2 regions of the Halobacillus sp. B23F22_5 genome follow, and region 2 is predicted to be linked to the other one. Evidence: a T-box and tRNA genes for the amino acid it is inferred to sense, from the RefSeq annotation. Region 2 holds a T-box; the other holds one or more tRNA genes.
The links. The T-box of region 2 lies ahead of glyQ (glycine--tRNA ligase subunit alpha). A T-box ahead of a tRNA ligase gene usually reads a tRNA of that ligase, here a tRNA-Gly.

Region 1 (15,518 bases), on a different contig from region 2:
GGCGTTGCTCGAATTCCTGGATCATACGGTCGAGTTCTGTATCAACCATCGCATCTGGAATTTCCACACTCGCATTTTCAGATGCTTGCTGAACTAAAGAGTCACGCTTCGTATTTTCAGCGTCTGTCTTTTTCTGTTCTTCCAGGCGCTCACGAGTTTTCTTTTTCAATTCGTCTAATGATTCAACTTCTTCATCTACATCTTTAGCGAATTCATCATCAAGTTCAGGCAGTTCTTTTGCTTTTACTTCATGAATTTTAACTTTGAAAGTAGCTTCCTTACCAGCTAGTTCTTCTGCATGGTATTCTTCCGGGAAAGTAACTTCTACTTCTACTTCTTCTCCAGCTTTTTTCCCTTGCAGTTGTTCTTCGAATCCTGGAATGAAGCTCCCGGAACCGATTTCCAAGGAGTAGTTGTCCGCCTGGCCGCCTTCGAATGCTTCACCATCAACAAAGCCTTCAAAGTCCATAACAACCGTATCGCCTTCTTCAACTTCCCCTTCTTCTTTTACCACAAGCTCTGCTTGCTTCTCTTGAAGTGTTTTCAATTCGTTCTCTACATCTTCGTCAGTTACTTCTGTATCCATTTCTTCCACTTCAAGTCCTTTGTATTCGCCAAGTTCTACTTCAGGCTTAACAGTAACTTCGGCTGTGAAGGTTACTCCTTTACCCTTTTCAATTTCTTGTACATCTACTTCCGGACGATCGACAGGTTCAATTTCAGTTTCCTGTACAGCGTTCATGTAAGCTTCTGGAAGAACGATATCCAATGCATCCTGGTAGAGAGATTCTACACCAAAGCGCTGTTCAAAAAGTTTACGTGGCATTTTCCCTTTACGGAATCCTGGCACTTGTACTTGCTTCACTACTTTTTTAAACGCTTGATCTAACGCACGATCAAATTCTTCGGCAGGGACTTCTACCGTAAGGACCCCTTGATTACCTTCTTTTTTTTCCCATTTTGCTGACATAAAAATTCCCTCCAACATCTATGATTTCCTTTCGCCAATGGCGAGGTTCATTTTTTCTCTGATTCTATTTACATACGAATCTAAATTTGCAACCACTACATTATAACATAAAAGAAACACCTTTCAACATATGTATCCCTAACGAATAAGGAATTTACTATAAAGGTAATGCTATTCTTCCATTATCAGTGCATAGTGCTGCTCGCATAAAAGAATTTCGTGTTTGTACTCCTCCACTTTTTCTGATTCTTCGACGACTGGAGAAGGCAGCTGCAAGTATTCATGTCCCAGTTGTCTTAAGGCAGCAACAATTTGCGGCACTTCTTCTTCCCCCGGAAACAATGGATACCGGACAAACAGGTAGCGATAAAGCAAATTCTGTACAATATCATACATTGTCGGATTCTTTTGCTCCATATCACCCAGCCTCATTTTCATTTGCTGCATCACATAATCAGAATGAAGTTCTTTCAATTCAGATGGATTGATACGTTCAGTCAATCCAAATTTAGAAACTTCCATATTACGATTGACCTGATGTTCCTGAAACCATTGGATAATCCCTGTTTTAATTATTGGATGCAGTTGTTCTGATGTAAGCAGGTCCTCAAAAGGTTGAATATAAGGAGCAGCACTTAATTTTCTAAGTTTGATGATCGACCGCCATTGCTTATGTATATCTTCATCACTCAAGCCTTCAAAAAATTCATCTACTAACTTGTTGTTTTGCTGTTCGTCATCTTCCTGGACCAGCTTCCTGCTAACTTCATATAATTGCCAGAATTGGGTGCGCATTTGTTGGGGCATATCTTCTTCCTGGAAGACTTCATCCAATAAACCTACCAATTCTTCATATCGGCTGGTTTGAAACAGGATTGTTAAATAAATATGTAAATATTGATAATAATTATCCTCATCGTGTTTCATGAGGTATTCACAAAGCTCCTCAGCAGCTTCATACTTTCCGAGCTCCATCAAACTGACCAGTTTCCCTGTCACAACATCGTGTGAAGCGACATCATGTTCAAACAAAGGTTCAAATGTTTCCAGCGCTTCCTCATAACGCTTCTCTTGTATGGCCTTTAATCCCTCGTTTTCCAGCCTGGTTTTCCATTTGGGGAACATGACAATATTCCCTTGTTTCTTTTTCATAGGACACCCTTCCTAACCGCTCTATGTATTAACCTCTATTATCTTTCTATCTTTTCCCGAGTTCAAGTAAAACAAACATTTAATTTATAAAAAATGCATCCTGAAATTTTTATGGTAGCTTTATTCTTTTGACTCTGTTAATGGCCGTTATTGATCTTTCCTAATAGGCTTACTCAACTATAGGGCCGAAAAGTCGAAGACTTTATTTCGAGATATTATTGGAGTTTAGGGCTCCAGGAAACGATTCGCTTTCCGTGGGCGTGTGCTGAGTCTCCTCAGGCTACGCCTTGCGGGGCCTCAGCTATCACTCAACTCCCACAGGAGTCTCACCGTTTCCTTACGCCCCTTGCCATAATTAGGAAGTTCTCGAAATCACACTTGTGAAAACCGCCCATATAGAAAGAAAACTATGCCTCGTTTTATAAATGCGTCAATATGAAGGTTTAAGCTACATACTTTCTCTTTTTGAAGGGTCCGTTTAGTACAACTGGCTGGATGGGAAGGGAAACGGCGAGACTCCCGCGGGAGAAGGGGCTAGGCGAGATCCCGCAAGGCGAAGCCTGAGGAAGCTTGCCAGGTCCCCCGCAGGAAAGCGAGTCGTTTCACAAACCATCCCATTCCTATCATGGTAACGGACCCGATTGTCTTGAAACTGAGTCTTCAAGTAAAGGGAGCTTATCTGTAAAATCAACACTGAGATTTAGCATAGCCGTATTTAGGTAAATAAAAAAAGCATTGGGCTTCCCCAACGCTTTGTATGTAGTAATAAAATGGCGTCCCAGGCAGGATTCGAACCTGCGACCCACAGCTTAGAAGGCTGTTGCTCTATCCTGCTGAGCTACTGGGACATTGTAAATGAAAATGAAGGATATACCTATAAAGATGATACAGTTTTAGAAGAGCGGGTGATGGGAATCGAACCCACATCATCAGCTTGGAAGGCTGAGGTTTTACCACTAAACTACACCCGCATAATATAAAAGATGTTTTTTCGTCTTGCTTACGCACTGTCATGCCTCTTTTGTGATTTTATGGAAACTATCAAACTTCTCAAGGCACTGAAAAATATAGGTATGTAACAGCATGGTCTTTTTAGAGACAAGACCTATTATATTAACTCTCTTTTAGTTTGTCAACACCTAAATCGGGTCAGAGGTCTAGCCCTCTGACCTTAAAGATGTATGAAATTTTAACTCTATTGGCTGATGATTCATATTGTAATACTGAAGCTTTACATCGCTTTTGTCCGTCCAGCTTAACAATGCATAAGTAGGCTCTCTATGGTCTCTCGGCTGACGACAGCTGCCGGGATTAATGAATAACCGGTTGTCCACTTTTTCAGCACCCGCCATATGGGAATGTCCAAAACAGACAACATCAGCTCCAGCTTCTTCAGCCCGATAATTCAACGGCATTAATGTTGACTTTATATTGAAAAGATGTCCATGAGTAATGAAAAATGTCATTCCTTCAATAGTAAAAGACTTTTCTTCTTCCATACCAGGATCAAAGTCTACATTGCCTTTAACGTAATAGAAGCCTCGCAGTTCTTCAGAGGAAAGTTCAAGCTCAGAATCTCCACAATGAATCATACCATCTACTTGCCCTTCATACGTTTGTTTAACATCCATTACCTCATCAGTCATTCCGTGGCTATCACTCATTATAAGAATACTTGGCATAGAAAACCCTCCTCTCACACTAGTTCTTTCAGCCAATTCTCTACTTTTATAATTGCATCCTTGCGATGACTGATGGTGTTCTTTTCCTCTGGTTTAAGTTCGGCCATGGATCGGTCATACCCATCCGGAATAAAGATGGGGTCATATCCAAACCCGTTTTCGCCTTTCGGCTCCAAACCGATGCTTCCCTCGCATGTCCCTCTTTTTACAATAGATTCCTGACCAGGCTGGATAATAGCTATACTGCAAACAAACCGGGCGGTCCGGCTTTCTGGAGCTACCCCTTCTAATTCAGCTAAAACTTTCTCCAGGTTTTTTTGATCATTTTTTTCTTCACCGGCATATCGTGCAGAATATATCCCTGGTCTGCCATCAAGGGCATCTATTTCAAGACCTGAGTCATCCGCCAGCACGGGTGCTTTTAACTTTTTGGAAATCGTTTCTGCCTTTATTAGGGCATTCTCTTCAAAAGTCTCGCCTGTCTCTTCAATATCACCAACTGGTTTCTCTAAATCAAGAAGCGACCTGACTTGGATGCCATATTTATGGAATAATTCCTGAAACTCTTTGACTTTACCTACATTTTTGGTAGCTATAATCAGTTCTTTCATTTTTTATCACTTGCTATCACTTTATCCACTTGGTCTGTATAAGAACCAATCGCTTCTTTTTGGATAGTAAAAATCTCTTCCATCCCTGTTTGTGCTAATTCAAGCATATTCTGCAATTGAGACATAGAAAAAGTCGCTTCTTCCCCAGTGCCTTGTAATTCTACAAACTCCCCGTTTCCTGTCATGATCACATTCATGTCAACATGTGCTTTACTATCTTCTTCATAACATAAATCAAGGATTTCTGAACCATCAGGAAGCACCCCGACAGAAATAGCTGCTAAGTAATCTTTAATTGGCATTTCTTTCAATACCTTTTTATCGAGAAGCTTACCAAAAGCAAGTACTACCGCTACAAAAGCACCAGTAATGGAGGCTGTACGAGTCCCTCCATCCGCCTGAATCACATCACAATCTACCCAGACAGTTCGTTCACCAATTTTATCCAGATCAACCACAGCTCGTAATGCTCTTCCGATCAAGCGCTGTATTTCCATTGTTCTACCGGAAACCTTCCCTTTGGAAGATTCACGGATGTTCCTCTGATCCGTAGCACGAGGAAGCATTGCATATTCAGCGGTAATCCAACCTTTGCCTTGGCCGCGCATAAAAGGGGGAACGCGATCTTCGACACTGGCATTGCAAATAACCTTTGTGTTTCCGACCTTGATCAACACAGATCCTTCTGGATGCATTACATATTCTGTTTCTATTTCAATTGGTCTCAACTGATTTCTCTTTCGCTCGTCTGATCTCATGATAACGTCCTCCTTTTTCCATATCCTTGCCCATCTTAACATAATTAATCAGAAATGCGTAGCATCAGCATGATTCATCGCACGTCAAAAAGCCCCCTGTTCCGGGGGCTTTTAAAAACTTAATTATAAACTATCTGCTCCAATGATATCATTTCTTGTAACAGGTTCAGCGTACGGAGAACCTTCTTCACTGTAAACTTGATCCATTCCATCCACCTGTACTTCCACGGCTTCTACATCAGCTTGTTCAGTCATTGTCATAACTAAACTCTTCATAACATGTTTGGAAACAGATTGCTTTTCTTGATTGGAGAGTAGGGCTTCATTAAATGATAAGGTTAAAACCCCCTCCTCCAAGCTTGTCCCTTTCAGTTCAGCTTCATCGTTGAAAGCTGATAACAGAGGAAGATCGAATGCAGGTCCTTCCACTAATGCCTGGACGATTGACTCATAGGATTGATCATTCGATGTATTGAGATGAGTGGTTACAGGTACATAATAGAATTCTTGATTGTCGTTTTGTGCAGGATAGTAAAGCGTAACTGCTTTACTATCCACCGGGTCAGCATCGTCACTCGCATATACATTAATCCCATCCGCTCTGGAAACTCCACTGGAAATCGGGGTGCCATTAACCGGCATAACCTCTTGCTCATGGCCATTGATCCACAATTTAATGCGATCGACACTATCAAATTGGGTAAGCGTATAGGTCATCGCCTGTAAAATCTTTTGTTCATCCTCTGGTGCATAATCTGCAAATTCTTTTGAGACATCAACAATCATTGTCCCATCCTTAAGATTCAATCCCAGAATTTCTGTACCTGCTGGCAGCACTGCTTCGAACCCATTAGGAAGCAGCTCTGTTACTGGACCACCCTTCACCAGATACTGCAGCGATTGGGTAGCTACCTCTTTACTGGAAATGTTAGGAAGATCCAAAGTTTGAGGTACTACCATTCCATTGGCATCTAATAAATAGAGTTCACGGCTGGTAGTTCCTGTCGCTTCCTCACTTGCTTCTTCGCTTGTATCCTCAGCCGTTTCACCGGCGTTCATCTCTGCTTCCTCACCATTTTTATCTATATAGTCTACGTCCTGAGGTGCGTCCATCTTTTCTATGGACTGCTCGCCTTCAAAAAAACATCCTGTTAATAACAAAGTGCTCGACAGGCCGATCACCAGTGTGCCAATAACACGCATTTTCATGCTTTCCCCTCCTATGATGGTTTGTACTATTATATATACGAGCACGTGGGGAATTTAGACCAAAGACCTGATTATTAAAAATCAAAAAAAGCCGACTGGAGGATTTCCAGACGGCTTAAAAAGGTAAGTATCAGTCTATAATAGCTGGTTTCAAATATTGTATCGGTTCTTCAAACCAAACGTTGGCTACTTTTTCAAATTTATCCAAATCACCCGTGGAGTAAAATTCATGATTCGGTTTCTCTTCTCCCTGATAATTTAAATCCTGATAGGCTAAAATCAAACTTACTTCACGGGCAGTTTCTTCCCCGGAACAGATGACTTGTATATTTAATCCCATTTCTTTCTGAATCAGATGCCTTATTAATGGGTAATGGGTACATCCTAGAATCATCGTGTCGATGCCATTATTCACCTTAAGTGGGTGAAGCGAATTTTTAACAGTTTCCTCAGCTACTTCACCTTCTAATATCCCGTCTTCTACCATCGGCACGAATGCCGGACAGGCAAGACCTTTTACGACAATGCTTTTATCGATACCGTGTAATGCTTTTGTATAGGCTTCACTGCTGATTGTTCCTTCCGTTCCTATTACACCTACCCGTTTATTCTTACTTACCTTAATAGCAGCTCTCGCTCCGGGTTGAATGACTCCGATAACCGGAATATCCAATTTTTGTTGTAATTGATCCAAGGTGAACGCGGTTGCTGTGTTACAGGCAACTACTAATAATTTAATATTTTTTTCAAGCAAGTGATTAACCATTTGCCACGTAAATTCAATCACTTCTTCTTTTGACCTGGGGCCGTACGGGCAGCGCTTTGTATCCCCCAGATAAATCAGTTGCTCATTAGGCAGCTGTCTCATCAACTCTCTCGCCACCGTTAACCCGCCTACTCCAGAATCGATAACACCAATTGCTTGTCGCACAAACCTTCCTCCTCTTTCTTAGTTGACTGATCATTCTGTTGCTTGTTGATCGGATTCCAGCATTTGATCATGAAGCATATGCAATAGCTGGTTTAAGGTTTCGACCTGTTCAGCAGGCACATTTTTCAATACACCTTCTAAATAAGCCTGTCGTTTTTCAATAACTTCATGAATGATTGCCGTCCCCTTCGCTAAAACATGTATGCGCACTACACGACGATCCTTAGGGTCTCTTATCCGCTCTACCAGTTCGTTTTTCTCCATTCGATCCATAAGGTCCGTGGTAGTGCTGCAGGCAAGATTCAGATGATTAGAAAGTTCACCGATCGTCATGTCCCCTTTCTCTAACAACCATTGCAATGCTAGGAATTGCGGGGCTGTAATCGGATAATGGTTTAATATTTCCCGGCCTTTTTGTTTTATAATACCGGATATGTATCTCATTTCTTTCTCGATTTCAGAAATTACGGTTGTTGATTGGGTCTTTGCCAAATCCACGCACTCCTCAATGAATAAGCTTTTCCTACATTCTCATCGTTTCCGTATAAAATTTCAAGAAAGAAGTTTATATATTTCTTCTTCATTTAAAAATATGCAAAGCAAATATTAGAATAACCTGGCTCGACGCCAGGTTATTCTGGCTAAGCCTTTTTATTTTCTTATATTCTAATCCTTTAGAAAAGGTGAATTTTCTTTAAGTATAAAAAAAGAATCACAAAAAACTTGTGATTCTTGAAGGAACGGTAGTTCATTAACCGTCAATAAAAAGTGAACTAAAGCTTTAATTCCCCCATCCTTAACAGCTCAATGACCGCTTGGGATCGCCCCTTGACACCCAGTTTTTGCATGGCATTTGAAATATGGTTGCGGACAGTCTTTTCAGAGATAAAAAGTTCGTTTGCTATTTCTTTTGTGGTCTTATCTTGGACAAGGAGCTCAAAAACTTCTTTTTCGCGTTTCGTCAGGATTTGTTTTGGCCTGTAGTCGTTCTCCTTCAAATGTGTACCCCTCCTTGCTCTCTGAGCTGCCCTGAGAGGGAATTATTTAGTCATGATATCGTATGAAGGGAGATTGACTGCTGTTCCGCTTCTATGAAGATTTGGAGATTAATCCTAATTCTTGGGCTTGTAATAGTGCTTCCGTGCGTGATCTGACATTCAATTTATTAAATATTCCAGTCAACGTATATTCTACACTACGCTGGGACATATGAAGCTTTTGGGCGATTTCCCTGTTCGTCAGACCAGCAGCGATTTCTTGCAGAATCGATTGTTCTTTTTCATTCAAGGAGATAGCAGCCCCTTCGGGTGAATCAGCCTGATTACTCGGACACGCTTCAGTCCTGCGTAATTGCTTGAATAAATGGAGCGGAATAACTACTTCATCCCGCAACGCACACCGAATAACTGTCACTAATTCTTCCTTACTTGCGGTTTTACTTACAAATCCAGAAATATCAGCTTCAACAAGCATATTGAAGTGAGTGCTCAAATCAAATCCTGTATAAATCAATATGATGATATCGGGGAAGCGGCGCCTCACCTTCTTTGCTAATTCGACTCCATTTAAACCTGGCATGTAAAGATCAAGCAAGAGGACATTGTATTTGTTTTCTGCCAAGTAGGTGTCTGTCTCTTCACTGTTAGCAATTACATCTACTTGAATATCCTCTTCTTGTTCCAACATCGCTTTTGTACCTTCGCCGACAGCTGGATGATCGTCAACTATTAATATATTATTCATGCCAATACCCCCTTGTTAACCGTAAGAGGAATGGAAACTTGCATCTGAAAACCTTTCCCAGGTGCTGTTTCTACATTCATTTCTCCAAAAAATCCGTTAATCCTTTGCTCAATTCCTGATAGACCGAAATGAGAGAAAAGATCCTTTTGCACGGAATAATCCATCCCTATCCCGTTATCAGCATACTGTAAATAAATGTTGTTATCGTCACTATATAAATGCAACTTTACAATTTTTGCATCCGAGTGTTTCATGGCGTTCGAAAGCAATTCCTGTACAATTCTATAAATTGCCAGGATTCTTTCCTGATCTAATTCCGCCTCAAACCAGCGATCATCAAAATAAACAGTAAAATTTGAACGCAATTGGTATTGCTGAATCAAGTTACGGAGTGATTGAACCAACCCTAATTCCTCAATGAAAGCAGGGCGTAATTCATTACAAGTTTCTCTAATTAAATGAATACTGTCTAGTAATGACTCCCTGAACATGTTCAACTCCGTTTTCAAACTTTCAGATAATGTGGGACGATTTTGTAATAAATCATCCACTTTTCTATATAGATACAATTGCTCCTGAAGTACCGTATCATGAAGGTCGATGGATAATTGCTTTCTTTGATTTTCTGCTATCGTAAAGAGCAGACGTGACAACCAAGTCGGGTATTGCTGAGTTTGGTCATTTTTCAATGCTTTGAGTTCTTTCACCAGGTCTTCTATCAACGATAAGTTCTCAAGCGCAATATTTGTATTGTGAGCGATAGTTTGAAGGTACGTCTTTTCATCACGATTCAACGTTGTGTAATCTTTCTTTCCTGTACACCACAGCAAAGTCATTTTATTCAATGAATGACCGACCACAATCCCAAACCCTTCATCGGTCTCAATCAATTCACCAATTTCAGCAGGCGAATCTTTCAGATAACTCTCGACATAACCAAATACCCCTTCTGGTACATTTTTGTAAACACAATAAAATTGGTTTTTCAAATTTTTCGAGAAGACATGGACTTCTCTTACATTCAATACATTTTTTATTTCATAACGTAAACGTTTCAGTAATTCCACTACATTTGTTTCCTTTTTCATATCCTGGGATAACCGGTGCATACTATCCTGGTAGCTATATTTAGCTGCAATCAGCCTACGCTGCAATCGAAAGTCGAGACTTTCTTTCAAAGATAAAAAAATGATGAAGACGACATGGATAAATAAATATAACTGCACAAGTGTAATAGCAGGTAATAAAGGGTCTACTAACATAGATCCAACCACTAAGATAATAATACTGGGTAAAAAGCTGATGATTGTATAATATCGGACCCTTCCCATGACAAAGGTAATATCCATCAATCGTTGTCGTGTAACCAAATACACGAACGTAACCGGTAATGCAAAAGCAAAAATAGCTGCAACATCCAATGGAATAATATGCTCACTAATAAGCAAACCTGGAATAAGATAAAATAAAATATAAGGCAAAAAAGCGATACCCATTCCAAGGTTTATATATTTGAACATAGGACCGTAACGGGTTGTCCTGTATTTAAAATATCCGGAAAGGATCAATCCAAGTGAAAATAGAATCAGAAAAAATAGAACGATAGCTGGCAATCTGTCCATAAATGACGGATAATAAAGCGTCATCAAAAAGTACGCTTCCGCGGAAGATATCGCACCTACAATAATATACAACAATTGATAGATATAGCGGGAAAACCATTTAACATCAAATTCATTAAAATATTCATATAAGAAATGCAACAGTATTACTGGCGCAAAAAGAAACATTGCTACATTGAGAAAAGAGGCATATAAATCATTGCGAATTGCTCCGCTATTCGTCATATACCCAAGAGCAATAGTCAAAAAAAACAATATCAACAAATGAGAAGAATGCCGCGGGCGTCCTTGTCCATATAAAACATAGGCAATACCTGATATCACTAAAAAAAACAATACAGGCAGAATGATGTAGAGCAGCCAATGTTGCAGACTCACTCCATCAATATTTTCATATAGCACACGTTGTCCCTCGTGTTCGACCGTAAACGTGTGTACCTTTTCAATTTCTCCATTCAAAGGTACCGAGAAGTGTTCAATCGGAGGCTTACCGTCAATTGAAATGACACTACTACCAATGGGGACATTATTGTTAATCGCCCACCCTTGCTTTTCTAATTTTACAATTGTCACTTTTCCAGCCCGCTCCTCTACTTCAATTCCTATGTAGGGGTAAGCCAATGATACGTATAACAAATAACAAGCTGACAGAACAAAGAATAAACTTATGATTAAACTTTTCTTGCTGAAGATCCCCACGGTGCTCCCCTCCTTTATGAAAACATTACATTATAAAAAGAAGTCAGCAGTCAACCGCTGACCTCTCTATTATACAAAATCTTAAAAGAATTTTCGCTGTCAAATACAAGCAGTCGATTGTTCTGCCAGTTTCTCTTTGAATGCTTCATCAAGAGGGACAGATTTCCCTGTCACTGAGTCGACCTGCACGAGTCTCCCCCGTCCGGTTAAAGCTATGTCACCATCCTGATTGACTGCAAGATAATGAAGGTCAAAGGAAGTATTTCCAATATGATCGGCTTTCACGTAAATATCCAGTGTATCATCGAAATATAACTGTCTATGAAAATCACATTGAAGGTCTGCGACTACCGGCACTACTTTCTGTTCTTTATTCTTGTGCAGAAAAAAACCTAAGTGCTTCATAAATTCAATACGCGCTTCTTCAAAATACACAAAAGGAACTGTATTGTTCATGTGTCCGAATTGATCGGTTTCGGAAAAGCGGATACGAACTTGAGTATTAAAGTGAAAACCAGCTCTCCACTTCTCCAGGTCATTGATATATGCTGCCTTTTTCATCGGAACTTCCTCCATTCAGGTAATATTACTATGTAATAAAAGAGCCCCTCCGTGATAGGCGAGGCTCTTTTAAATGGATAAGCGTATGATTACAGCTTGTTGTCGCTACCGAAAAAGCTTTTGAAAGATTCAATAGCAGTATCACGATAGATTGCTGCAAGAGATGTGGTCAATGGAATCCCTTTCGGGCATGATTGCACACAGTTCTGTGCATTTCCACAACCCATGATTCCTCCGTCTCCCATGACTGATTGCAGACGTTCACTCTTATTCATTTCCCCTGTTGGATGGGAGTTGAATAAACGCACTTGAGAAATAGCAGCAGGTCCAATGAAATCTGACTTACTGTTAACATTCGGACATGCTTCCAAGCAGACACCACAAGTCATACACTTGGATAATTCATACGCCCATTGCCGCTTGCTTTCTGCCATACGAGGACCAGGTCCTAAGTCATACGTTCCATCAATCGGTACCCATGCTTTTACTCGCTTCAATGAGTCGAACATACGGCTTCTATCTACTGCCAAATCACGTGTGACCGGGAATGTACTCATCGGAGCCAAACGGATTGGCTGTTCTAACTGATCGACTAATGCCGTACAAGACTGACGTGCCTTTCCATTGATGATCATGGAGCAGGCGCCGCAAACTTCTTCCAAACAGTTCATATCCCAAAATACAGGCGTTGTTGCTTCCCCTTTTGCATTTACAGGATTACGACGAACCTCCATTAAAGCGGAAATGACATTCATATTTTCACGATAAGGGACCTCGAAAGTTTCTTCATATGGGGCAGAATCAGGACTATCTTGTCGTTCGATGATGAGTGTGATCATTTTTTTCTCTTCACTCATGATCATTTACCCCCTTTGCTTTTTGAATAGTCACGCTTACGTGGCTTGATCAAGGAAGTGTCCACTTCTTCATAGGTGAACACAGGTTTGTTCTCGGCTTTATCATACGTGGCAATGGTTGTCTTGAGCCATTCTTCATCATTACGTTCCGGGAACTCTGGTTTATAATGGGCCCCGCGACTTTCATTACGATTGTATGCTCCAAGCGTCATGACTCGAGCTAACTGCAGCATATTTTGTAATTGACGGATGAACATAGCTCCCTGGTTGCTCCAACGGGAGGTGTCATTGACATTGATACGCTCATAGCGTTCCATAAGCTCCTGGATTTTCTTATCTGTCTCAAGCAATTTAGCATTGTCACGGACAACCGTTACATTATCTGTCATCCATTCCCCAAGTTCTTTGTGGAGCTGGTAAGCGTTCTCGTCTCCATCCATTTTCATGATTTTTTCAAAATTATCCTTCTCAAGCTGTAATTGTTTTTCAAATACGCTCTCATCGATATCTTCATAAGTCTTTTCTAAGCCATCGATATATTTCGCCGCATTTGGTCCAGCTACCATACCGCCGTAAATGGCAGAAAGTAACGAATTGGCACCAAGACGGTTAGCACCGTGTTGGGAATAATCACATTCACCAGCTGCAAAGATTCCTGGAATGTTGGTCATCTGGTCAAAATCGACCCACATGCCACCCATAGAATAGTGGACAGCAGGGAAAATCTTCATTGGAACTTTACGAGGATCTTCACCGACAAACTTTTCATATATCTCGATGATACCACCAAGTTTGACGTCTAAGAATTCAGCATCTTTATGAGAAAGATCCAGGTATACCATGTTCTCGCCGTTTATTCCTAATTTCTGATTGACACAAACATCAAAAATTTCCCGTGTTGCGATATCACGAGGCACAAGGTTTCCGTATGCAGGATATTTTTCTTCAAGGAAATACCAAGGCTCTCCATCTTTATAAGTCCAAACTCGTCCACCTTCACCACGAGCAGACTCACTCATCAGACGAAGTTTGTCATCACCAGGGATGGCTGTAGGGTGAATTTGGATAAACTCCCCGTTCGCATACTTTACGCCTTGTCGATAAAGCGCACCTGCAGCAGAACCAGTATTGATAACAGAATTGGTTGACTTGCCGAAAATGATTCCCGGTCCGCCGCTTGCCATAATTACCGCATCGGACTTGAAGGCTTTTATTTCGTGTGAGTGCAAGTTTTGAGCAACTACCCCTCGGCCGGTACCTTCTTCATCAATAATAGCCGAGATGAATTCCCAGCCTTCATATTTAGTAACTAGTCCGTTCACCTCATGACGACGGACTTGCTCGTCTAACGCGTAAAGCAACTGTTGTCCTGTTGTTGCGCCAGCAAATGCTGTGCGGTGATGTTGTGTACCACCGAAGCGGCGGAAGTCCAACAGCCCTTCAGGGGTACGGTTGAACATAACACCCATACGATCCAATAGATGGATGATGCCAGGAGCTGCATCAGTCATCGCTTTAACTGGTGGCTGATTGGCAAGAAAATCACCGCCATATACAGTATCATCAAAGTGTTCCCACGGGGAATCACCTTCACCTTTTGTATTTACGGCTCCATTAATACCGCCTTGCGCACAAACAGAGTGAGAACGTTTTACAGGTACAATGGAAAGCAAATCGACGTGAACGCCTGCCTCTGCCGCTTTGATGGTTGCCATCAAACCAGCCAGACCTCCGCCGACAATAACTATATTTCGATCGCTCATTTTTAAAACTCACTCCCTCTAAGTACTTTCATTTCTATCTAAATACGTTATGTTTAATTTAAACTCCATAGGCGAATGTGAATAGTGTGCGTACGCCTATATACGAAACAGCCAAGAAAACGATGATGCTTGCATACGTCATGATGCGTTGAGATCTTGGTGTCATCGTAATTCCCCAGCTGACAAAGAAAGACCAAAGTCCATTTGCAAAGTGGAAGGTTGTTGATACTACACCCACTACATAGAACCAGAAGAAAAATGGATTAGTCAAAATATTCTCCATCAATTGGTAATTGAGGTCTACCCAGCCCAAACCAATAGCTATACGAGTTTCCCATACATGCCATGCGATGAATATCAAGGTGATTACTCCGGTGTAGCGCTGGAGCATAAACATCCAGTTACGGAAATATCCATAATTGGAAACATTGTGTTTTGCTGTGAATGCAATATACACCCCGTAGATGCCATGAAAAAGAATCGGTAAGAAAATGATGAAGAGTTCAAGTACATACCGATATGGTAAACTTTCCATAAAATGTGCTGCAGCATTGAATGCTTCTGGACCTCTTGTAGCAAAAAAGTTAACCGTCAAGTGCTGGATCAAAAAGATCCCGATGGGAAGGACCCCAAGTAAAGAATGGATTCTTCTGTTAATATAGTCGCGATTTCCCGCCATGTTTTACCCCCCTCAAGTTAAATGAATAGTTTGTTATGTGTACATTATCACCAATACTGAGGTTCAAGAATTGAAAAAATCCGCCTAAAATGTAAAGGTCGTCTCTCAATAGGCACTCCAGTAATATACAAGTTCCAAGACAGCGCTTCCTTAGACACTAAAGGCTTTCTTCTCTCTATGTGAACACTCATCCATTATAAAAGCGCTTTAAAAAGCGCACGAACAAAATAAAGCATACGCCTGAAACAGGACGCAAGCCCGTTCCTCTTATACTTTGCCAT
Region 2 (15,518 bases):
ACCTACAGAATCAGATATTACAAATATCAATGGCTTCTCCATCCCAATCCCTCCTATTAGTCAGAGCGGAATGCTTATAAATGTTCGTCGCGCCCTAGTTCAACTAATGCTTTCGTCATATTTGTTTTTGTAATTCGTCCTGTCACTTCAAGCCCTTCATCAACATCTTTAACGATTGGCAATCCATCAATCTGCTTATCAATAAGCTTTTGTGCAGCGTCGAGTAATAAGTCATCTTTCCTGCACACCGTTATGTTCGGCATCCGTGTCATAATGATATGGACAGGAATAGAGTTCAAATCCTGGTTCCCTATACTTGCTCGCAATAAGTCTTTACGAGACAAAACTCCTAATAGCAAGGATTTATTATCGACGACAAACAACGTGCCGACATCCTCAAGAAACATTGTACAGATAGCATCATAAACAGATACATCTTCCTCTACAACAATCGGTATTGACTGATATTCCTGCACCTTGAATTTTTTCAGCTTCTCCGTCAATAACTCTGAACCGGTTTTTCCTGTGAAGAAATAACCCACTCTTGGACGTGCATCCAAAAATCCGGCCATTGTCAGAATAGCGAGATCCGGTCTTAGTGTTGCTCTCGTCAATTGCAATTGGTCTGCTATATTTTCACCTGTTATCGGTCCGTTCTCTTTCACGATTTCGATAATCTGTTCTTGTCTGCTGGAAAGTTCCATACTTTCACCACCCTGATCACTGACTGTGACATACTATTTAACTATTATAGCTCATTTTTATAAGCGGGTAAAAGAAGGAGGCTTAATACTGCTGTTTCCATTGCACTGCATTCAAGTCTGCAAAGGCATATACTTCTCTCGCTATCAGGTTTAATAAACCTAAGCGGTTTTCTTTCAGCCGTTCATCTTCTGCCATAACCATGGTATTGTCAAAGAAAGCATGGATTGGCTCTGCAAGGTCACCTAATGCTTCCAAAGCCTTGACAGCATCGTGTTTACTCAACGCATCCTTATACACTCTGCTTATTTTTTGGTACGTATTATATAAATCATGTTCCGTGTCATTTTCAAAGAGATTTTTGTCTACTTCTTCTGCATTTGTCTTTTTTGCCAAATTCAAGACACGGCCTAAGGCTTCGTGTGTTGATTTGAAGCTTTCGTCATTACGTTTTGATGCCAACAGCTTTGCTTTTTCCTTTGTAAATGGTACATGCTGAATTCCGTTCGCCAACACAGCTTCGACTATATCAGGTGCTACACCTTCTTCCCGCAACAGGTAACTTGCTCTAATATGGAAGAATTCCGTTAGAGCCTCAGCTACTTCTTCTTCTGACCGGTTTGTCAAACCAAGTTCGACATACATGCTGAGCGCTGTATCTACTAAAGTTTCCAGGCGAATATTCCAGGCTTGCTTGTCAAGCATTTGGAGAATACCGATTGCTGATCTTCTTAATCCATAGGGATCTTGAGAGCCAGATGGAATGATACCGATGGAAAAACAGCCAACAATTGTATCCAGCTTATCTGCTATACTTACAATTGTCCCAGCAACTGTTTCAGGCAGGGTTCCGTTAGCTTGACGTGGCATATAATGTTCATTAATCGCCTGAGCGACTGCATCATCTTCTCCGAAGATCCTGGCATACTTCTCCCCCATGATTCCCTGGAGTTCTGGAAACTCATCCACCATATGAGTGACCAAATCAAATTTACATATTTCTGCAGTACGGGTTACCTGTTGCTTTGAATTCTTATCCAGCTGTAGATGGTCACTGACAGCATCGGACAGTTTCACCGTGCGCTTCACCTTATCTGCAATAGTACCTAAGTCTTCCTGAAAGACCATTCGTGATAACTTTTCCAGACTCTCCTCGATAGTGATTTTCTGATCCTCTTCATAAAAGAAGCGGGCATCAGCCAGCCTTGCCTTCAACACCTTTTCATTACCTCGGGCCACATTGTCCAAATGGTTTTCATTCCCGTTTCTAACTGCTACGAAATAAGGAAGCAGCTCCCCTTCCTGGGAACGGACAGGGAAATAACGTTGGTGTTCTTTCATAGAGGTGATCAATGCTTCTTCTGGAACCACAAGAAAGTCTTCACTATAAGCCCCGTAAAAAACGGTCGGGTATTCCACAAGGTGCGTAACCTCGTTTAATAACTCTTCATCCACTAGGATATTCCATTCTTTATCTTGAGCTAACTTTTCAATTTGTGCCGCAATCATTTCCTTACGAAGCATGACGTCAGCTATGACAAACTGATCTTTCATAATATTTTCATAGTTCTCTGCATCGTCAATGACAACCTGTTTTCCTAAAAACCGATGTCCGAACGTAGTATTGCCTGTTTGTACACCTTCAATGGAAAACGGTATTACTTCGTTACCATAAAGAGCAACGAGCCAACGAATCGGTCGGGCATATCGAAGCTGCTTGTCTCCCCACCGCATGTTTTTAGGAAAATTCAGAGAAAGGATTACATCTTTGAATTGATCAATCAGATTTTTTGTCGCTTCCCCTTCAATGAACTTGTTGATATGCACATATTCAGTCCCTTTGATTTCTTTGAAATAAATGTCTTCGACGCTTTTACCTTGCCCTTTTGTAAACCCGATAGCGGCCTTCGTCCAATTCCCCTCTTCGTCCAGAGCGATTTTTTTTGCTGGACCTTTTGCTACTTCTTCGATATCTGGCTGTTTTTCGTCAAGACCTTCGATTTTAACGGTCAGGCGGCGTGGTGTAGCCATGGTAGCAATGGTTTCGTAAGGAAGACGCAAATCGTCCAGCCATTGTTTCGCTTTTTCTTCTAACTGTACAAGAGCATCGTCGATAAACCGAGCTGGAAGTTCTTCTAATCCGATTTCAAATAAAACTGTTTTACTCATTGGACGCTTCCTCCCTATCTTTCAGCATTGGGAATCCTAAACGTTCCCGTTCATCTACATAGGTTTTTGCAATTTTTCGAGCTAAATTTCTGACTCGCGATATATAACCAGTCCGCTCTGTCACAGAAATCACACCCTTTGCATCTAGTAAGTTGAAGGTGTGAGAACATTTCAATACATAATCATACGCTGGAAATACAAGGCCAAGTTCCATCGCTCGGCCAGCTTCTTTTTCATAAATACTGAATAAATCAAACAGCATATCGCTGTCAGAGGATTCAAATGTATATTTAGAATGCTCATATTCAGGCTGAGAGAAAATATCTCCTACTGTGACACCATCGGTCCATTCCAGTTCAAAAACATTTTCTTTATCCTGGATATAAGAAGCTAAACGCTCCAGCCCGTAAGTGATTTCTGCAGCCACCGGCTTCGCTTCAAGCCCGCCAATCTGCTGGAAGTAGGTGAACTGGGTAATCTCCATCCCGTCGAGCCATACTTCCCATCCTAATCCCGCAGCACCCAGGGTAGGGTTCTCCCAGTTATCTTCCACAAACCGTATGTCATGCTTCAATGGATCAATCCCTAGTGCTTTCAATGATTCTAAGTATAATTCCTGAATATTGTCAGGCGACGGCTTCATAATCACCTGGAATTGATGGTGCTGATAGAGACGATTAGGGTTTTCCCCATATCTTCCGTCTGCTGGCCTTCTTGAAGGCTCTACATAAGCAACATTCCACGGCTCCGGTCCAAGACTGCGGAGCAGCGTCATTGGTGACATGGTTCCGGCACCCTTCTCTACATCATAAGCTTGCATTAATAAACAGCCTTGATCCGACCAATGTTTTTGTAATGTCAGTATCATATTTTGAATATCCATGTTATCATCCCTCCACGATTGAAAGTATTTAATTTGTCCATAAAAAAACCTCGTCGCTATGCCACTTTCATGACATAGGGACGAGGTTTTCCCGCGGTTCCACCCTATTTGCTTTCTACTGTTAAGAAAGCCGCTTTGAAGAAGCTGCTCCGGAATGCCTTCCCTATTTCTTCAACACCTGTCTCCCACTATCACAGGTTCGCTTCAGTCGAGGGGAATAGGTACTACTTTCCTTCTACGCACAAGTTTAATTGGTATTAGCATCATACTTGAAAGTTAGATGATTTGTCAATCTTCAGGCCTGAAAAGGTCCAGCTGATTTAAAAACTTTTTTGATTTAATGAAATATCCACCGTAATAGTCATAGTAAGCATCCATTAACTGCCTTAATTTCTTTTTGTTTTCTTCTTTTATTGATATATTTCCAAGGCGGGCGGCATCCATATGGAGAAACAACCGGAGCAACTTAGCCATATTTTCAGTCAAACCATAGGCTTCTGGATCCAAATGCTTGCAACGGAAACATAAAAAGCCCCCTTCTTTTATAGAAAAGGAGAAGGGGCCATTTTCATTGCCGCAATTCACACAAGCATCCAGTTGTGGAGCAAAACCTGCTTTCTTATATAACTTCAGTTCATACATCAATGTTAGAATTTCCGGATCTTTGTCTTCTGTTATCCAAACCAATGTTTGAAGGAATTGTTGAAATAAAAATGGATCGGGCTGTTTTTCTTCCAACATTTTATCTGTCATTTCTGCTACATAAGCAGCATAAGCTGTTTTGATAATATCTTCACGAACTCCTCTTAGCGAGGAAATTACTTCTCCCTGGCTAAGAGAACCAAGGTTTCGCCCCGTTTGTACCAAATAATGGCCGTGAATAAACGGTTGGGTAATTGAACTCATTCTGCTTTTTGGCTTTTTTGCGCCTTTGGCCATGACAGCGAATTTTCCTTTTTCCCGCGAAAAAATTGTTACAATTTTATGCGTTTCGCCATAGTCTTTTGTTCGGAGAACAATTCCTTCAATTTTTTCAAGCAAAGCTTTCACCTTTTCTGGTTCTAAAAATTAGTTTCATGCCCAGAAACTGTCTCTTGTTCCTGTGATTCCTCTTCCTGAGGTGCTTGTTTTTCCATCTCTTTCATGAGCAAGTAGGTTTCTATGTTTCCTGTTTGACTGAAAACTTTCCATGGTAAGTCAAGCACAAGAAACACCGCCTTTCAAGTTAGTTATTCAAACAAAATAACATGACATTCTTAGGATGCTACAAGCAGCTTAAAGCATGAATATTAAAATTTACCATGAATTAATATTCATCGTCCCGATAGCCATACTCATTCAACTGAAGCTGACGATTTCGCCAATCTTTTTGGACCTTCACCCACAAATCAAGAAAAACTTTCGTGCCTAACAATGCCTCAATATCCTCTCTCGCGCGCTGCCCGATTTCTTTGAGCATTTTTCCTTGTTTACCAATTATGATTCCTTTTTGAGAGGGCCGTTCAATGATAATAGTAGCTTGAATATATACGGTTTCTGATTGCTCCCGATGTTCGATTCCATCAATCACTACCGCAATAGAATGAGGGACTTCCTCCCTTGTCAAATGTAATGCTTTTTCCCGAATCATTTCACTTATGATGAACCTTTCCGGGTGGTCTGTGATTTGATCTTCCGGATAATATTGTGGTCCTTCAGGAAGCTGGGCTTTCAACACTTCTAATAAGTGGCTGACGTTATTCCCTTCTAAAGCTGAAATAGGGATAATTTCTTCAAAATCATACATTTCTCTGTACTGGTCGATCAATGGAAGCAAATCATCAGGGTGGACCTTATCAATCTTATTGATGATGAGAAACACAGGTTTATCTACTTTTTCAAGTCGATCAATGATGAATTGATCGCCGCGGCCATAACCTTCTTCCGCATTGATCATAAACATGATAGCGTCCACTTCATTTAAGGATTGCTCGGCAACTTTCACCATGAAATCCCCTAACTTATGTTTTGGCTTATGGATTCCAGGTGTATCAATAAAAACAATTTGAGCATCATCTTCTGTCCAGACACCTTGTATTTTATTTCTAGTCGTTTGAGGTTTATCGCTCATGATAGCAATCTTCTGTCCTATCACACGATTCATAAAAGTCGATTTCCCTACATTAGGACGTCCTATGATCGCAATAAACCCTGATTTGAATGTATTGTCCATGTGGTATCCTCCGTTTGTGAATGAGGTCTGTGTGTATTTACTATTTTACTATAGAAAAGTTGTAAATTCATGCACTCGACAAAAGCTTTCAATCTTTTTACCCTGGCCTGAAACAGTTCTAATAAAATGGCCTGCCTATAGAAATGCCATTATTTTTGGAAGGAAAATAATCAAACCAATGATGACTGAAAAAAATGCAGCCACCAGAACTGCACCAGCTGCGATGTCTTTAATGGCACCTACAGCTGGATGGATATCAGGGGCTAAATGATCCATCGCTTTTTCGATACTTGTATTTACCATCTCCAGGGTCAATACTAACGCTATAATCAGCAATATAACTGTCCATTCTACTGGAGAAAGATGCAATAGCCATGATAATATCAACACAATTACGGCTGCTGTTATGTGGATTTTTATATTTCTTTCTGTCTTTGCAACTATAATTATCCCACGCCATGCATACCGAAACCCGATTCCCCGTTTTTTATTTCCGTTCCAATCCGAAGTCATTTAAAATATCCTCTTGTTTTTGGAACATTTTCTTCTCATCTTCTTCCTCCAAATGATCATATCCTAATAAATGAAGAAAACCATGAAGAGCTAAGAAGCCTAATTCCCGTTCTAGGGAATGCTGATATTCTTCCGCCTGCTCTTTTGCTTTATCAACAGAAATCACAATGTCTCCGAGTACTACCGGTATTTCTTCCCCGATAACCCGGATTTCTCCTTCGCCTTCTTCTTGCATAGCAAACGAAATGACATCCGTAGGCGTATCCTTCTGCCGGTAATTCCGGTTCAAAATTTGTATTTCTTTATTATCCACAAAATTCACAGATATTTCCGCTTCATTTTGTACCTCTTCTTTTTCCGCTGCAAACTTCAATAACCGCTGAATCATATCGATATAACCTTCATCTACTGTATTCGTTTCGTCGTGGAAATCGATTTGTATCACTGGTACAGCCTCCTTGATGAGCTTTTTCATCTCTTACTGCATATTCTGTCCGATTGACTTGTTCTTATCGGTCTGTTCCTTAACATGTTCCGCTTTGCCATGCGAATTAAACCTCTATTGAAATGGTTGTAAGATATAAATCATTCTCATCTACCCTTGGTAAAAACAGTTTACCATCGTCACTTCCCTGAGCTGTTTTCTTTTAAAGGATTGGATCCCAATAATAGCACTAGGATCTAGCCGCTTATTTAAAAATAAGACCCTTTGGACCGGGTCTTATTTTTCTTCACTCTTATCCTTTTCATATGCGTCTATTATCCGTTGCACTAATGGATGACGAATGACATCAGTCTGATCAAGATGGATGAACGACGAACCTTTAATATCCCTTAAGCGCAGCTCAGCCTCACGCAGACCGGATCTTACACCCTTCGGCAAATCCACTTGAGTGATATCACCAGTAATGACCATTTTGGATCCAAAACCAAGCCGGGTCAAGAACATTTTCATTTGCTCTGGAGTTGTATTTTGGGCTTCATCCAATATGGCAAAAGCATCATCCAATGTTCTTCCCCGCATATACGCCAGTGGTGCAATCTCGATGGTGCCCCGCTCGATCAGACGTGCGGTATGTTCTGTTCCTAATACATCATGAAGAGAGTCGTAAAGAGGACGAAGATATGGATCTACCTTCTCTTTCAAATCACCTGGTAAAAAGCCAAGACTTTCTCCAGCTTCCACAGCAGGGCGAGTCAGGATGATCCGTTTCACTTGCCCGTTTTTCAGGGCATTCACGGCCATGACAACCGCTAAATAAGTTTTCCCGGTACCTGCCGGGCCAATGCCAAACACTAGATCATTATTACGGATAGCTGACACATATCCGCGCTGTCCCAAGGTTTTGACACGGATGGACTTACCTTTGGCGTTCCGGGTGATTTCATCTTCAAATAAAGCCTCGAATTGATTGATCTTGCCTTTTTTGGCTAATTCGACAGCATATACGACATCTCGTTCTGTTATCGTCAGGCCTTTACGAATTAAAGCCAGCAAGGAAAGCAATATTTCTTCTACAAGCCTGGCCTTGTCTCCTTGACCAGAAGCACTGACATGTTCTCCACGGGATATGATGGAAACTTGCAGCTGCTCTTCAATTTGTTTCAGGTTTCTATCTTCCGTACCAAATAAAGCTAACGCTTCAGATGGATTATCTAGTTGTATGTCAATCGTTTTTAAGTCTTCCTGCATACTCAATCTCCTTGATTCACATTCTTTATCACTGCAATATCTTCATGTACTTTTACAAATAGAATTAATTTTACTTTACCATTGTCAACACTTTGGTGCAAAATATTTTCTTCCAAAATTTTTGAACCCTCTGGGATTTTTTTCAATAGGTCCCTTTTTCCTTGCTCTATTGCTATCGCTGCAGCTTCTTTTTCCGAGCGTTTATGCTGTAATTGATTCAATTCAAAGATGGTGGTTTTTTTCCAATATAACGGAAGCGATTTAGAAAAAAGGCTCAGCTGGTGATAATCTTCTTCTTTTTTCTTGACCTCATAGTCTATTTTACCCCATCCCCATACGGGGAATTCAAAACCAGCTATGTTGATATGGTATTTATTTTCAAATTCCCCTGTGGCAGTTTGTATCTTTTCTGTTTGACTCGCTGATACTTCGACTCGATACCAGGTTTCTGCAATTACTTCACCTTCCGCACGGATAAGTTTCTCATCGTTTTCATCCAGCTGGGCAGAAGCTAATAATTCACCTTTTTCCACGAAATCATTAACTTCTACCATCGGTTTTCCTTTTGCGATATATATATAATGGATCATCCCTTTCTTTGCGGCAACTAGATGAGCAGGCTGCATTGCATTTTCTTTTTCTACTAATGTTTTTTCGACACCCTGAAAGATATAGGCTGTCCCCTTCTTTTCCACACCGATCCATAACAACTCTGGAACATCATCCAGCAGTTTTTGCTGGAGCTTACCATTATCTTCTAATCGAAAAGATATCGCCCCAGGCTGGACACCATATTCGCGCAATTGTTTTTCAACTTTCTTCTCTAATTCTTTTGGCAGCCCTTCAATATGCACAGACCAAACCAAATTGGATACAAACACCAGCAGGAGCACGGTCAGTATCAGAGCAAACCATAATGGTTTTTGAGCAAGAAAGCTTTTCCATATATACGGGAGTCCTTGTCCACGCTTCAAGCGTACTTTAAACCTTGTCCGCTTTCTGATTCGTTTGACCTCGGGTAAGTCAGCAAGGTAGATATTAGCTTGAAGCTGGTGGTCAGATAGCTTTTTTGCATTCCAAATGACCACCCCTTCCTTTGCGCATAGATTTATGAATTGTTCAGGATATGTACCTTGGATAATCAATGTGACGTATCCTTTTATGAATTTTCCTTGTAAGGGTTTCATAATAGAGGTCCTCCTTCGAACGGGCTGGTTACTGATCCATAAAGAGGATCGAATGCATTTTACCTTCGACTAGAATCTCTTCCGACAACATCATCTTTAATACAAATCCCTCACCCACCAGACGTATATAGCCTTTTCTTGACTTCAGCCTGATCTCCTGTTCTGAAAAATGCACTAAACCCTGGTGGTTTTCAATATATACATGAAAGTCTCCAATTGTAGTGACCCTTGGCAAATCCAACATGACATCAGAAGGAAGTTCCAAGTAGTTGGCCATCCAGCCACGGATCTGTTGTTGCCACTTTTTCATGTAACGACCTCCCCCTCCTCTATATATACGAAAAACGCACGGATTGTATCACTACAATCCGTGCGTTCTTGTTAATAATTATTTCGTTTTGAGAATGTCCGGTGTGGTTTATGAGCACGAGGCGGACCTAAAATCTCAGCCATCATCACACTTTCAGCAATTTTCTTTCGATTCAGGTTACTCTTAATCGAAAGGGACGGGGCTGTTTCATTTTTACTGTACTGCGTCGGTTTGGTCCTTTCCATCTGCCCAGGCAAGGCGTCATGTATGTTCCTGTTCGGAGTTTCATACGTAAAGGAACCTGAGCCTTTATCACCAATATCCCGTGCTGAGATATCCTTGATATGCTTTTGTTTCTCTTGATAATATCGTTCCATTTTGCTTTCGCCTGCAGCCTTACCTGGTGTTCGCTCGGCTTGTTCTGCTCGCTCAGTCTTGGGACGTACTGGCCCTGAAGGAGTACGTGGTGCAGGCGAGGAGGGCTGCCTTGCAGGACGCTCCTCCTCTTGTTCCCCGTTCATGCGATTTAACCAGCTGATAATACCTCCAATAAAAACGGCTACAAGGAAAATATTATTCAGTATGAAATCAATGAAGTTTCCCATGGACTCATCCTCCTTATACCACGAAGATGATTATTTCTCTTCGTCTTCTCCATGGTCTTCTTTAGAAAGTTTGCCTAACGTATCACGCATGTCTGTATCCGCATTGATGTTACGGTAATTCATGTAGTCCATGACACCCATCTTCCCGGATCGCAATGCTTCAGCAAGTGCCTGAGGTACTTCAGCTTCTGCCTCAACAACTTTTGCCTGCATTTCTTGTACTCTGGCACGCATCTCTTGTTCTTGAGCAATTGCCATAGCACGACGTTCTTCCGCTTTCGCCTGCGCAATATTCTTATCTGCTTCCGCCTGGTCTGTTTGCAGAATCGCTCCGATATTTTTACCAATATCAATGTCAGCAATATCTATGGATAATATTTCAAATGCAGTACCGGCATCCAATCCTTTTGATAACACATTTTGAGAAATACGATCCGGATTTTCCAGTACTTTATTATGGTTTTCAGAGCTACCGATTGTGGAGACGATTCCTTCCCCAACACGTGCAATGACCGTGTCTTCACCGGCACCACCGACCAAACGGTCAATGTTGGCCCGAACGGTAATACGAGCCTTGGCTTTAACTTCGATACCATCCATAGCCACACCAGCAATGAATGGTGTTTCAATTACTTTCGGATTGACACTCATTTGTACAGCTTCTAATACATCACGGCCTGCTAAATCAATAGCGGCACATCTTTCAAAGCTTAGTTCAATGTTAGCACGCTGTGCAGCAATCAAGGCATTGACTACACGGTCTACGTTTCCGCCAGCTAAATAGTGACTCTCTAATTGATTGGTGTCTACATTCACACCTGCTTTATGAGCCTTGATCAATGGATTAATGACACGAGATGGAATTACCCTTCTCAAACGCATTCCTACAAGTGTGAAAATACTGATACGTACACCTGCCGCCAATGCACTGATCCAGAGCATGACTGGAATGAAAGTGAATAAGATAGCAAGCACAATGATGATGAGCCCAATAATTATGATTGGCATTAGTTCATTTAACGTCATCTTTTTTCCTCCTTAGTTATCTTTATTTAATTCACGCACAACAATGCGGGAACCTTCTGTTTTAATGATCTTTACTGGCTGCCCTGCCTGTAAAAACCTCCCTTCCGATACGACATCCAACCTTTCATCGTCAAACACAGCAGTGCCGGAAGGACGCAGCGGTGTCAACGTTTCTCCCTCTAAACCGATTAATTCTAACCGGCTGACAGAGGAGACGAATCCTTTGTCTGTGGTCGTAGCTTCCTGAAGTATGATGTGCCGGAAAAAACCCCTTTCCAATCCAAGATATTTGAATAAGATTACAGAGGCGACTATCGCTACCAGGATTGCAATGCCGATGCTCATAGCCATATGACCTGTATCTGCTCCGGATAACATCAATGAGGACACGATAGCCACTGCCCCCGCCACACCTGCAATACCTCCAGGTAAAAAGAATTCAGCAACCACTAGTACGATTCCCAGTACAAGCAGAATGATCGCCTCATATCCTGCCAGTCCGGCAATGATATGCCCATAGAAAAATAATACCAGAGAGAGCAACCCCATTGTACCAGGTATTCCAAATCCAGGAGAGTATAATTCAACAATCAATCCCAGACTTGCAACTGAAAGAAGAATCGGAACAACCACCGGATTGGTCAAGAAGCTGGCGATGTTTTCGGCTAAAGAAGGTTTCGTTTCCACTATTTCCGCCTTTGACAGCCCTAGTTCGCTAAGCAGTTCTGTACGGTGGCTGACTACATCTTTCGCGTAGCCTACCTCTACAGCTGCACGTGGTCCCAATGTAAGAAATTCCCCTTCTGGAGCGTTATACTCTGGGAGATCTACTGATGGATCCGCCATTGCTTCTGCGTAAATGGGGTCCCTCCCATTGGATTCGGCTGCTGCAGTCATTGCAGCAATCCAGGCAGATTGAGCTTTTTTATCCGCTGCCTTCCCATCTGAGGTAATCACTCCCGAAGCCCCCATTGTGGCAGAGGGCTTCATGTATATCTGATCAGAGTTAAGGGCTATGTAGGAGCCGGCTGACAGTGCCTGAGTGGTAACAAAAGCAGTATTGGGAATTTTTAAATCCTGGAATAGCTCTCCGATAGCATTAGCTGAATCAACCCTGCCACCAGGGGTAGCAATTTCAAAGATAACATGATCCGCTTCAGCTTCCTTAGCTTCTGTAATGGCTCGCTTTAAAAATGCTTCCATCCCTCTTTCCACCGTATTCTCTACGGGAATAATGTAGACAAGCTTCCCTTTCCCGTCTTCTGCATTTATCTCATGTCCCGTCATACCAATAATCGGCAAAAGGGCCACCAGCAGTACCATCAAAATAAAATAACGAGCAATTCGTCTCATTTAGGTACTCCTTTCCTGACACAGTCATGGTATATATACGTTTCACCTTTGAATTAAGTTTCATTCAAATAAAAAATATATAAAAAAATCTCCCTGTTTTAAGGGAGATTTTTTTATCATGCACGTACGATCATGACAAATGTTTAAGTACGAGCTTGTTCACCTGTGAACCATCCGCCTTACCTTTAACTTTAGGCATGATAGCACTCATAACTTTCCCCATATCTTGTTTAGAGGAAGCTCCTACTTCTGTAATCGTATCTTGAACAACTTGTTCAAGTTCTTCTTCTGAAAGCTGTTTCGGCATATATGCTTGTAAAATCTCTATTTCACGATTAAGTTTTTCTACAAGGTCTTCGCGTCCAGCTTCTTTAAATTCATGGAGGGAATCTTTCCTTTGTTTTACCTCTCGGGATAAAACAGTAAGTTCTTCTTCTTCAGATAATTCGCCTCTACCAAGCTTGATGGCTTCATTTTGTAAGGAAGCCTTCACCATACGGATGACAGTCAATTTTTCTTTGTCCTTATTCCGCATCGCTTGTTTCATGTCTTCATTGAGACGTTCAACTAATGACATAGCTCTCTACACCCTCTTTTACCACTTACGCTTTCTAGCGGCCTCAGACTTTTTCTTACGGCGTACGCTAGGCTTTTCGTAATGTTCACGTTTACGATATTCAGATAGCGTTCCAGATTTGGATACACTCTTTTTGAAGCGACGAAGAGCATCTTCAAGAGACTCGTTTTTACGAACGCGAGTTGTTTTTGACATGCTATTTCCCTCCCTCCGAAGCATAAAGCAAGTATCTTCTCTGCATGCATCTCTACCTTGCATGCCTTTGATAATTATATTATAACCCCTAAGTTGGGTCAACTTATTTCGTTGAATTTGTTCCATTCTTGCCATTTTAAGTGAATAGAACATTAGATTTTTGCACATTATTCTGCGTCCTTGTCCATATAGTGTTATGAGGTGTGGTCAAATGCTTATGGAATTGATTTCAAAACTAACCGTGTTATTATTAATGTTTTTATTCGGGCTTCAATGCTTGAAAATCGGCCTATTTCAACTATCCTATCATCGGACCAAGCAATGGATTCAACATTTTTCAAATAATCCATTCACTGCAATATTAACAGGATTTGCAGCAACAGGGGTGCTTCAAAGCAGTTCGGTAGTCATCGTGTTAGCAATGGGGCTTGTTACCACTAAGTATATGAAAGTGACACAGGCTATTGGTATCATGCTCGGGGCGAATCTTGGTACGACGATTACCGGAGAGATTCTTAGTTTATCCCTCCACCTTCCTTATGCTGCCTTACTTATAGCAGGCGTTTTAATGATCATCATTCAGCACCAGAAGACTTTCGCATGGGGTACTATTCTTTTTGGACTAGCAGTCATCTTTCTTGCATTAGAAAACTTGGGCGGCTCTATTTCAGATATGATGGTGCTTCCTGGAGCGGAAGATTGGGTTTCTTCCCTAAATAGTTCTACGATATCAGCACTATTTTTTGGAATTATCGGATCAGGGTTAATTCAATCCTCTTCTGCAATGTTTGGGGTTACACTTTCCTTGCTGGATCAGGGAGCTATTTCTATGTCTTCTGCTATCGCTGTCATCCTCGGAACAAATATCGGCACATGCATTACTGCCTCGATAGCAGGCGTGGCTTTAGATAAACAGGCCAGAGTAGTAGCATCCAGTCATATTTGGTACAATCTGATCAGTGTCATGCTTTTTCTGCCGTTTCTCAGCTTATTAGATACAGTGTCGCAATGGTTAACACCAGACCCTGGCAGACAATTAGCTCATTTGGCCGTTCTATTCAATACCTTGACCATTTTCTTTTTCTATCCATTTCTGAAACCATTTGAAAAGTGGCTTACACGTTTGCACAACAAATAAACCAGCCTGCTTATGCATGGCTGGTTTTAATTTCTATTTTAATAATCAGAAGTTCCTTGCTCGCCTTTGATAATTTGAATACCAGAGCTCGCACCAATACGTGTTGCACCAGCATCAATCATTGCTTTTGTAGATTCGAAATCACGTACTCCGCCAGAAGCTTTTACGCCAAGCTCCGGTCCTACAGTGGTACGCATTAATTTAATGTCTTCTACAGTGGCTCCTCCCCCGGAAAAACCAGTAGAAGTCTTCACATAGTCAGCTCCAGCTTTAACAGCCAGCTCACAAGCCTGGACTTTTTCTTCTTTAGTAAGTAAAGAAGTTTCAATAATCACTTTTACTAGAGCTTTGTCTTCTGCTTCTCTTACAACAGCTTCGATATCAGCTTGTACAGTGTCATAGTCTTTTGATTTAAGGGCACCGACATTGATGACCATATCCACTTCCGCAGCACCATTCTCGATAGCTTGCTTTGTTTCAAAAGCTTTTATCTCTTTCGTGTTTGCTCCGAGAGGGAAACCGATTACCGTACATACCTTGACAGAAGTTTCTTTTAACTGTTCATAACAGTAGTTGACCCAGTATGGGTTGACACAAACAGAAGCAAATTCATATTCTTTAGCTTCCTGACATACTTGATCTATCTTTTCTTTTGATGTTTCAGGCTTTAATTGGGTATGATCAATATATTTTGCTAAGTTTTCCATAACGCTCTTCCTTTCTGGATATCGTTTGGTTGTCCGTACCTCTTCATCATAGCACGAAGCAAAAGTAAATTCTATGTCTAGTCTCTTCCTGTTAGAAAAACTTGACTTGTCGCCAAGTACTTATGGCGAAAAATTTCTTATACATTAATCCTTTAACAAAGTTAAACTTGCTTAAAGTGTAAAAAAAGCCACACGAATCTCTCGCATGGCTGCCTTCTTCTTATTTAAATTGCAGTGACATGACTACT

Region 1: it encodes a tRNA-Gly, which carries the amino acid that the T-box ahead of glyQ (glycine--tRNA ligase subunit alpha) is inferred to sense. The anticodon was not compared.

What each region holds. Positions count from the first base shown of each region.
Region 1 is NZ_JBIEKI010000012.1:32,234-47,751, forward strand. Features, by position in the region: gene tig (trigger factor) at 1-970, opposite strand, end outside; gene ACGTN9_RS14825 (tetratricopeptide repeat protein) at 1,142-2,122, opposite strand; tRNA gene ACGTN9_RS14830 (tRNA-Arg) at 2,894-2,970, opposite strand; tRNA gene ACGTN9_RS14835 (tRNA-Gly) at 3,023-3,093, opposite strand; gene ACGTN9_RS14840 (metallophosphoesterase) at 3,280-3,786, opposite strand; gene ACGTN9_RS14845 (XTP/dITP diphosphatase) at 3,819-4,415, opposite strand; gene rph (ribonuclease PH) at 4,412-5,173, opposite strand; gene ACGTN9_RS14855 (GerMN domain-containing protein) at 5,297-6,382, opposite strand; gene racE (glutamate racemase) at 6,513-7,313, opposite strand; gene ACGTN9_RS14865 (MarR family winged helix-turn-helix transcriptional regulator) at 7,344-7,805, opposite strand; gene ACGTN9_RS14870 (helix-turn-helix domain-containing protein) at 8,087-8,311, opposite strand; gene ACGTN9_RS14875 (response regulator transcription factor) at 8,403-9,056, opposite strand; gene ACGTN9_RS14880 (sensor histidine kinase) at 9,053-11,377, opposite strand; gene ACGTN9_RS14885 (acyl-CoA thioesterase) at 11,477-11,938, opposite strand; gene sdhB (succinate dehydrogenase iron-sulfur subunit) at 12,028-12,795, opposite strand; gene sdhA (succinate dehydrogenase flavoprotein subunit) at 12,798-14,558, opposite strand; gene ACGTN9_RS14900 (succinate dehydrogenase cytochrome b558 subunit) at 14,617-15,237, opposite strand.
Region 2 is NZ_JBIEKI010000002.1:94,713-110,230, reverse strand. Features, by position in the region: gene ACGTN9_RS03860 (pyruvate, water dikinase regulatory protein) at 1-42, opposite strand, end outside; gene ccpN (transcriptional regulator CcpN) at 75-704, opposite strand; gene glyS (glycine--tRNA ligase subunit beta) at 787-2,871, opposite strand; gene glyQ (glycine--tRNA ligase subunit alpha) at 2,864-3,754, opposite strand; T-box leader at 3,828-4,001, opposite strand; gene recO (DNA repair protein RecO) at 4,043-4,795, opposite strand; gene ACGTN9_RS03835 (YqzL family protein) at 4,816-4,959, opposite strand; gene era (GTPase Era) at 5,061-5,966, opposite strand; gene ACGTN9_RS03825 (diacylglycerol kinase family protein) at 6,102-6,479, opposite strand; gene ybeY (rRNA maturation RNase YbeY) at 6,454-6,921, opposite strand; gene ACGTN9_RS03815 (PhoH family protein) at 7,201-8,172, opposite strand; gene yqfD (sporulation protein YqfD) at 8,175-9,359, opposite strand; gene yqfC (sporulation protein YqfC) at 9,388-9,669, opposite strand; gene ACGTN9_RS03800 (YqfB family membrane protein) at 9,741-10,274, opposite strand; gene floA (flotillin-like protein FloA) at 10,305-11,300, opposite strand; gene ACGTN9_RS03790 (NfeD family protein) at 11,313-12,653, opposite strand; gene ACGTN9_RS03785 (GatB/YqeY domain-containing protein) at 12,784-13,230, opposite strand; gene rpsU (30S ribosomal protein S21) at 13,249-13,425, opposite strand; gene ACGTN9_RS03775 (Na/Pi symporter) at 13,637-14,563, shown strand; gene deoC (deoxyribose-phosphate aldolase) at 14,602-15,270, opposite strand; gene mtaB (tRNA (N(6)-L-threonylcarbamoyladenosine(37)-C(2))-methylthiotransferase MtaB) at 15,495-15,518, opposite strand, start outside.